One region of the Metapseudomonas phytobenefica genome, then DNA from elsewhere that is predicted to be linked to it. Evidence: predicted binding sites of a transcription regulator. Region 1 holds the regulator's gene; the other holds the start of a gene.

Region 1 (4,080 bases):
AATCCCGACCTGCTCCTGCACCGCGGCACAGCCTTCCCCTGGCATGTGCAAAGCGAGCGCGGCGAAGTGGGCCCCGAAGGCAAGCAGGTCGAACTGATCGAGAAGGTTCGGGTGGCGCGCACCGATGCCAAGGGCCGCCCGACCATCCTGACTACCAGCCGGCTGACCGTGTTCCCCGACCAGGAATATGCGCAGACCCAGCAAGCCGTTAGAATCGAGGCGGCCAATGGGGTGACCACGGCACAAGGAATGAAAGCGTACTTGAATGACAGCAGGATGCTCCTGCAGTCCAACGTAAGAGGCCAGCATGAGGTTCGTTAATACCCTCCCCCTGTTGCTCAGCCTGGGCACCGCACTCGGAAGTGCCGCCGCCTGGGCACTGCCCACGGACCGCGACCAACCGATTCGCGTACAAGCCGACAGCGCCGAGCTCGATGACAAGCAGGGCGTCGCGGTTTACCGCGGCAACGTCGTGATCACCCAGGGCACCCTCAAGATCACCGGCGATACCGTCACCATCACCCAGGACGCCAACGGCGACGTCGAGGTCTTCACCTCGGTCGGCAAGCCCGCGTACTACGAGCAGAAGCCGGCGGTCGACAAGGAGATCGTCAAGGCCTACGGCCTGACCATCCAGTACTTCGCCGCCAACGAGCGCATCATCCTGCTCGACCAGGCCAAGGTCGTACAGGAAGGCAATACCTTCGAAGGCGAGAAGATCGTCTACGACACCCAGCGCCAGATCGTGAACGCAGGCCGCGCCACCGGCGGTAACGTGACCACTCCGCGTCCGCGGATCGACATGGTCATCCAGCCGAAGAAGAAAGAGCAGAAAGCACAGTAATGGCGACCCTCAAAGCCCAGCACCTGGCCAAGAGCTACAAGAGCCGCCAGGTGGTCCGCGACGTCAGCCTGTCAATCGACAGCGGTCAGATCGTCGGCCTCCTCGGCCCCAACGGCGCGGGCAAGACCACCTGCTTCTACATGATCGTGGGCCTGGTCAAGGCCGACCAGGGCCGCGTCCTGATCGACCACCAGGACGTCACCCACCAGCCGATGCATGGCCGCGCCCGCGCCGGCATCGGCTATCTGCCGCAGGAAGCCTCGATCTTCCGCAAGCTCAGTGTGGCGGACAACATCATGGCGATCCTCGAGACCCGCAAGGATCTCGACCGCGCCGCACGCCGCAAGGAACTGGAAAACCTGCTTCAGGAATTCCATATCAGCCACATCCGCGACAGCCTCGGCATGAGCCTGTCGGGTGGTGAGCGCCGTCGTGTGGAAATTGCCCGCGCGCTGGCCACGGCCCCCAAATTCATCCTGCTGGACGAACCTTTCGCCGGCGTGGACCCGATTTCCGTGGGCGACATCAAGCAGATCATCCATCACCTCAAGGCGAAAGGGATCGGTGTACTCATCACCGATCACAACGTCCGCGAGACCCTGGACATCTGCGAGACCGCCTACATTGTCAGTGACGGACAACTGATCGCCGAAGGTGATGCGGAAGCCATCCTGGCCAACCAGTTGGTAAAGGAAGTCTACCTGGGCCACGAGTTCCGCCTGTAGTCTCCCGCAACCGCGCCTACAAGACCGGTTGCGCGGGCTAGAAAAATCCTTCAAGGTCAGGCATATAATTTGCTTCCTGGTGGCGCTTCGGCGCCCTGTAGTGGATGGCGCGCAAGCGCCGGCGAATAAGGTGCTAAGCCCTCTGCCATGAAACCATCGCTAGTCCTCAAGATGGGCCAGCAGCTGACGATGACCCCGCAGCTGCAACAGGCCATTCGCCTGCTCCAACTCTCCACCCTGGACCTCCAGCAGGAGATCCAGGAAGCGCTGGAGTCCAACCCGATGCTCGAACGGCAGGAGGATGGCGACGATTTCGACACCTCCGACCCCATGGCCGAAGGCGATCAGCAACCCAGTTCCGGCAACCAGGAAGCCAGCTTCCAGGAGTCCAGCGTCGAGACCAATGCCGAAGCCATCGAAGATGGCGAATGGCACGAGCGCATTCCCAGCGAACTCCCCGTCGATACCGCCTGGGAAGACGTCTACCAGACCAGCGCCAGCAGCCTGCCGAGCAATGACGACGACGAGTGGGACTTCACCTCCCGCACTTCGGTTGGCGAGAGCCTGCAGAGTCACCTGCTCTGGCAACTCAACCTGGCGCCGATGTCCGATACCGACCGCCTGATCGCGGTAACCCTGATCGACTGCATCAACAACGACGGCTACCTCGAAGAGTCCCTTTCCGAGATCGTCGAAGCCTTCGACCCGGAACTCGGCATCGAGCTGGACGAAGTGGAAGTTGTCCTGCATCGCATCCAGCAATTCGAACCCGCCGGCGTTGGCGCTCGCGACCTTCGCGAATGCCTGCTCCTGCAACTGCGCCAGCTGCCTCCGGGCACTCGCTGGCTGGCCGAGGCCCAGCGCCTGGCCGGTGACTTCCTCGACCTGCTGGGCAGTCGCGACTACAGCCAGCTGATGCGCCGCATGAAGCTCAAGGAAGATGAACTGCGCCAGGTCATCGAATTGATCCAGGGGCTGAATCCGCGCCCCGGTTCCCAGATCGAAGCCAGCGAGCCCGAGTACGTGGTGCCGGATGTCATCGTCCGCAAGCACAACGAACGCTGGCTGGTGGAACTGAATCAGGAAGCCGTGCCGCGCCTGCGGGTCAATCCGCACTACGCCGGCTTCGTCCGTCGCGCCGACTCCAGCGCCGACAACACCTTCATGCGCAATCAGCTTCAGGAAGCGCGCTGGTTCATCAAGAGCCTGCAGAGCCGCAACGAAACACTGATGAAGGTCGCCACCCAGATCGTCGAGCACCAGCGCGGCTTCCTCGAATACGGCGACGAGGCGATGAAGCCTCTGGTCCTGCACGACATCGCCGAAGCCGTGGGCATGCACGAGTCCACCATCTCGCGCGTGACTACCCAGAAATACATGCATACGCCCCGTGGAATCTACGAGCTGAAGTACTTCTTCTCCAGCCACGTAAGTACTTCGGAAGGTGGCGAATGCTCGTCTACCGCAATCCGCGCCATCATCAAAAAACTGGTCGCAGCGGAAAATCCGAAAAAGCCATTGAGCGACAGCAAGATCGCTGGTTTACTGGAAGCACAGGGCATTCAAGTGGCCCGTCGCACAGTAGCCAAGTATCGCGAATCCCTTGGGATTGCCCCTTCCAGCGAACGCAAGCGACTGATGTGACGCGGAAATTGACCCACGCCAAAGTGTTCCGGTGGCAGGCCCGTTAGCCTGTTTCTAAATACACGGGCAATAAGGAGAAAGCGGTATGCAAGTCAACATCAGTGGACATCAACTGGATGTGACCGACGCCCTGCGCAACTACGTTGTCGAGAAGTTCGACCGTCTGGAGCGCCACTTTGACCGAATCACCAATGTTCAGGTGATCATGCAGGTCGAGAAACTCAAACAGAAAATCGAAGCCACTTTGCACGTCGCCGGCGGCGAGGTCGTTGCCAACGCGGAACATGAAGACATGTACGCTGCCATCGACCTGCTTACCGACAAGCTCGATCGCCAACTGATCAAGCACAAGGAAAAGCAATTGAACCGCCAGCAGGGTGCCACTGCCCGCTGACCCCTCCTCCATGATCCGACTCGAGCAAATCCTGACCCCCGGCCGTTCCCTCGTGAACGTGCCGGGCGGCAGCAAGAAACGCGTACTGGAACAGATCGCCAAGCTGGTCGCTCGCGACCTTCCCGACCTCGACAACCAGGACATCTTCGAAAGCCTGGTAGCCCGGGAGAAACTCGGTTCCACCGGTTTCGGCAACGGCATCGCCATTCCCCACTGCCGCCTCACTGGCTGTACGTCGCCCATCAGCGCCGTGCTGCGCCTTGATGCTCCAGTCGATTTCGACGCCATCGACGGCGCCCCGGTTGACCTGCTGTTCGTCCTGCTGGTCCCGGAAGCCGCCACCGATGAGCACCTTGAACTGCTCCGCCAGATCGCCAGCATGCTGGACCGCGGCGATGTGCGCGAACGCCTGCGCCAGGCTTCCGACAGCACCAGCCTCTACCAGGTGGTAGTGGACGTGCAGAGCGGACACT
Region 2 (4,080 bases), on a different contig from region 1:
CGGCCAGCCTGCCGGGCATGGCCGAGCGCACGGCCACCATCAACAGCCTGTCCAAGTCCCACGCCATGACCGGCTGGCGCGTGGGCTGGGTGGTCGGTTCGCAGGAGCTGGCCGGGCACCTGGAAAACCTCGCCCTGTGCATGCTCTACGGCTCGCCGGACTTCGTTCAGGACGCCGCCTGTGTTGCGCTGGAGGCGCGCCTGCCGGAGCTGGATGCCATGCGCGAGGCCTATCGCCAGCGGCGTGACCTCGTGTGCGCCACCCTCGAAGGTTGCCCCGGCCTGCGCGCGCTGAAGCCGGACGGCGGCATGTTCGTGATGGTGGACATCCGTGAAACCGGCCTTTCCGCCCAGGACTTCGCCGACCGCCTGCTGGACGGTTACGGCGTCTCGGTGCTGGCCGGCGAGGCATTCGGGCCAAGCGCCGCGGGGCATATCCGCCTGGGGCTGGTGCTGGGCAGCGAACCGTTGCAGGAAGCCTGTCGACGCATCGCCCGCTGCGCGGCCGAGCTGCTTGAGCAGCGAGCGATCGCATGAATGAGGGTTGGCGCCGGGTGCGGAAATCCCCGCGTCGGGTCCGCTAATGTCCAGCGCCAATCCGTAGCACATCCCGTACAAGGAATTCCCATGAACGTACTGATCGTCCACGCCCACCCCGAGCCGCAATCCTTCACCAGCGCCCTGCGCGATCTGGCCGTGGAGACGCTGCAGGGGCAGGGCCACCAGGTGCAGGTCTCCGACCTCTACGCGATGAACTGGAACCCGGTGGCATCGGCTGCCGACTTCTCCGAACGGGCCAACCCGGACTACCTGGTCTACGCCCTGGAGCAGCGTGAAGGGGTCAAGGCCGGCAATATCGCGCCGGATATCCAGCGCGAGCTGGACAAGCTGCTCTGGGCCGACCTGCTGATTCTCAACTTCCCGCTCTACTGGTTCTCGGTTCCGGCCATCCTCAAGGGCTGGATCGATCGGGTGCTGGTGTCCGGCGTCTGCTATGGCGGCAAGCGTTTCTACGACCAGGGCGGCCTGGCCGGCAAGAAGGCGCTGGTGACCCTGACCCTGGGTGGCCGCGAGCACATGTTCGGTGAAGGCGCCATTCATGGCCCGCTGGAAGACATGCTGCGTCCGCTGCTGCGCGGCACCCTGGCCTATGTCGGTATGGACGTGCTGCCGCCCTTCGTGGCCTGGCACGTGCCCTATATCAGCAATGACGCGCGCGAGGATTTCCTGCGTGGCTACCAGGCCCGTCTGGAACAGCTGGAGCAGGATGCGCCGCTCGCCTTTCCGCGGCTGGAGCAGTTCGACGACAGGTTGTACCCACTGGCGCGATGAGTGCTGCATGGCCGCCTACGGGCGGCCTTCTTATTTCCCCGATCAACGCAAATTTGTAGGAGCGAGCTCTGCTCGCGAACGTCCCGAGCGCGATCATTCGCGAGCAAGCTCGCTCCTACCTGTTTTATCGCCCGATGCCCCGGCAAAGCGGCAACCAGCGGCAAGCTGCCCTTGCCGCTTTGCCGCCCGACCAGCGCCTGTTGCCGCTTCTTGCCGCGTGTTTTTCCTTCAAGACATTGAAAATAAAGGAAAAATTAAAGTGGCACGGCCTTTGCTGAATGTCAGGCAAGCAAAACCAGATTGCCACTGGCAAAGGTTCCGGACATGAGCATCAGTTTCGAAAAGGCCCTCGGCATCCATCAGCAAGCTCTAAGCTTCCGCGCCCAGCGTGGTGAGGTGCTGGCCAACAACATCGCCAACGCCGATACCCCGAACTACAAGGCTCGTGACCTGGACTTCGCCAGCGTGCTGGCCCAGCAGTCGGAGAAGGCCGCCCACGGCAGCTTCCAGGCCGCCCGGACCAACGAGCGCCACATTGCCGCCGAAGGTTTCGAGATCGCCGACGCCGCGCTGAAGTACCGCGTGCCGTTCCAGGCCGCCATCGACCAGAACACCGTCGACGCCCAGCTGGAGCAGGCGAACTACACCGAGAACGCCATGCAGTTCCAGGCCAGCTTCACCTTCCTCAACAGCAAGTTCAAAGGGCTGATGAACGCCCTGCGCGGCGAATAACGGAGAGTCCAGCCATGTCCCTGTCCAGCATCTTCAACATCGCCGGCACCGGCATGAGTGCCCAGAACACCCGGCTGAACACCATCTCCAGCAACATTGCCAACGCCGAAACGGTGTCCTCCAGCCTCGACCAGACCTACCGCGCCCGCCATCCGGTGTTCGCCACCGTGATGCAGGACAGCCTGGGCAATGGCGACCGTGGCTCGCTGTTCGCCGACCAGGACCAGTCCGGCGCCGGCGTCCAGGTGCTTGGCGTGATCGAAGACCAGAGCACCCTGACCCCGCGTTACGAGCCGAACCATCCGGCGGCCAATGCCGATGGCTACGTCTACTACCCGAATGTGAATGTGGTCGAGGAAATGGCCGACATGATTTCCGCCAGCCGGTCCTTCCAGACCAACGTGGAAATGATGAACACGGCCAAACAGATGATGCAGAAGGTGCTGACCCTGGGTCAGTGATAGCGCGCGAGGGAACAGCATGAGTGTCAGCAACGTAGCATCCACCGATGGCCAGTCGTTCCTCGACCAGTACGCCATCAAGAACGAGACATCCAGCAGCAAGGACCTCGGCAAGAACGAGTTCCTCGAACTGCTGGTCGCCCAGTTGAACAACCAGGACCCGCTGTCGCCCCAGGAGAACGGCGAGTTCATTGCCCAGCTGGCGCAGTTCAGCCAGGTGGAAGGCATCGAGAAACTGAACAGCAGCATGGGCTCGCTGCTGTCCGGCTACCAGTCTTCCCAGGCGCTGCAGGCCTCGTCCCTGGTGGGGCGCAAGGTCATCGTGCCGAGCGAGAAGGCGGTGGTGGATACCGCGGAAACTTTCAAGGCCAGCGCCAATCTGCCCATTTCCAGCAGCAACGTCTGGGTCAACGTCTACGACAACGCAGGCGCCCTGGTGAACCGCATCAACCTCGGCGAGCAGCCGGCCGGCAGCGTCAGCTTCATGTGGGACGGCAAGGACTCCAGCGGCAAGGTCATGCCGCCCGGCACCTACAAGTTCGAGGCGCAGGCCCAGTACGGCAGCGAAACCAAGGCCCTCTACACCATGCTGCCGGCCAACGTGGACAGCGTCACCCTGAGCCAGAACGGCGGCGAGCTGATGCTCAACCTCGCCGGCATCGGCAGCGTCGGCCTGTCCAAGGTCCAGGTCATCGGTCAGTAACCTCCCGGTCAAGAGCGCCGGGAAGCACCGGCAAAGGAGAGAGTAATGGCGTTCAACATCGGTCTCAGCGGTCTGCGCGCAGCGACCAGCGACCTCAACGTCACCGGCAACAACATTGCCAACGCCGGCACCGCAGGCTTCAAGCAGTCCCGTGCCGAGTTCGCCGACGTCTATGCCGCCTCGGTGCTCGGCACCGGCAAGAACGCGCAGGGCAGCGGCGTGGGCCTGGGTGACGTGTCCCAGCTGTTCAACCAGGGCAACATCAACTACACCCAGAACGCCCTGGACCTGGCCATCAATGGCAACGGCTTCTTCCAGACCAGCAACAACGGCGAGATCAGCTACACCCGCGCCGGTTACTTCGGTACCGACCGCCTCGGCTACATCGTCAACAACTTCGGCTATCGCCTGCAGGGCTACGGCATCGATGGCAATGGCAATGTGCAGAACGGCGTCATCAGCGACCTGCAGATCCAGACCTCCAACCAGGCGCCCAAGGCCACCACCCAGGTCGCGCAGAAGTTCAACCTGAACTCCACCACCAAGGCGCCGACCAATACGCCGTTCGATCCGAGCGACCCGACGACCTACACCTCGTCCACCTCGGTCAACATCTATGACTCCCAGGGCAACGCCCATGTCATGACCCAGTACTTCATCAACAACTCGGACCCGGCCGCCACCCCGCCGGTGACCAACAACTGGACCATGGCCGTGCTGGTGGATGGACGCAATCCGTCCAACCCCGCCAGCACCGACCCGCACACCACCAACCTGCTGTTCAACGCCGACGGCAGCCTGGACACCGTTGGCATGGCGGCGGGCGGCGAACTGAACTTCGACCCCGTCACCG

What was found. The regulator sigma-54, encoded in region 1, starts transcription at its own class of promoters, with help from an activator protein. The targets are predictions, from matches to a motif close to ANTGGCATNNANNTTGCTNT.
Region 2: the regulator sigma-54 is predicted to act here: its motif matches at 1,590-1,609, upstream of flgB (flagellar basal body rod protein FlgB).

Annotation. Positions count from the first base shown of each region.
Region 1 is NZ_JBHZGM010000001.1:368,615-372,694, forward strand. It holds gene lptC (LPS export ABC transporter periplasmic protein LptC) at 1-321, shown strand, start outside; gene lptA (lipopolysaccharide transport periplasmic protein LptA) at 308-844, shown strand; gene lptB (LPS export ABC transporter ATP-binding protein) at 844-1,569, shown strand; gene ACFW0B_RS01730 (RNA polymerase factor sigma-54) at 1,717-3,213, shown strand; gene hpf (ribosome hibernation-promoting factor, HPF/YfiA family) at 3,299-3,607, shown strand; gene ptsN (PTS IIA-like nitrogen regulatory protein PtsN) at 3,618-4,080, shown strand, end outside.
Region 2 is NZ_JBHZGM010000008.1:46,225-50,304, forward strand. It holds gene ACFW0B_RS09155 (pyridoxal phosphate-dependent aminotransferase) at 1-536, shown strand, start outside; gene ACFW0B_RS09160 (NAD(P)H-dependent oxidoreductase) at 627-1,331, shown strand; gene flgB (flagellar basal body rod protein FlgB) at 1,656-2,063, shown strand; gene flgC (flagellar basal body rod protein FlgC) at 2,078-2,524, shown strand; gene flgD (flagellar hook assembly protein FlgD) at 2,544-3,227, shown strand; gene flgE (flagellar hook protein FlgE) at 3,273-4,080, shown strand, end outside.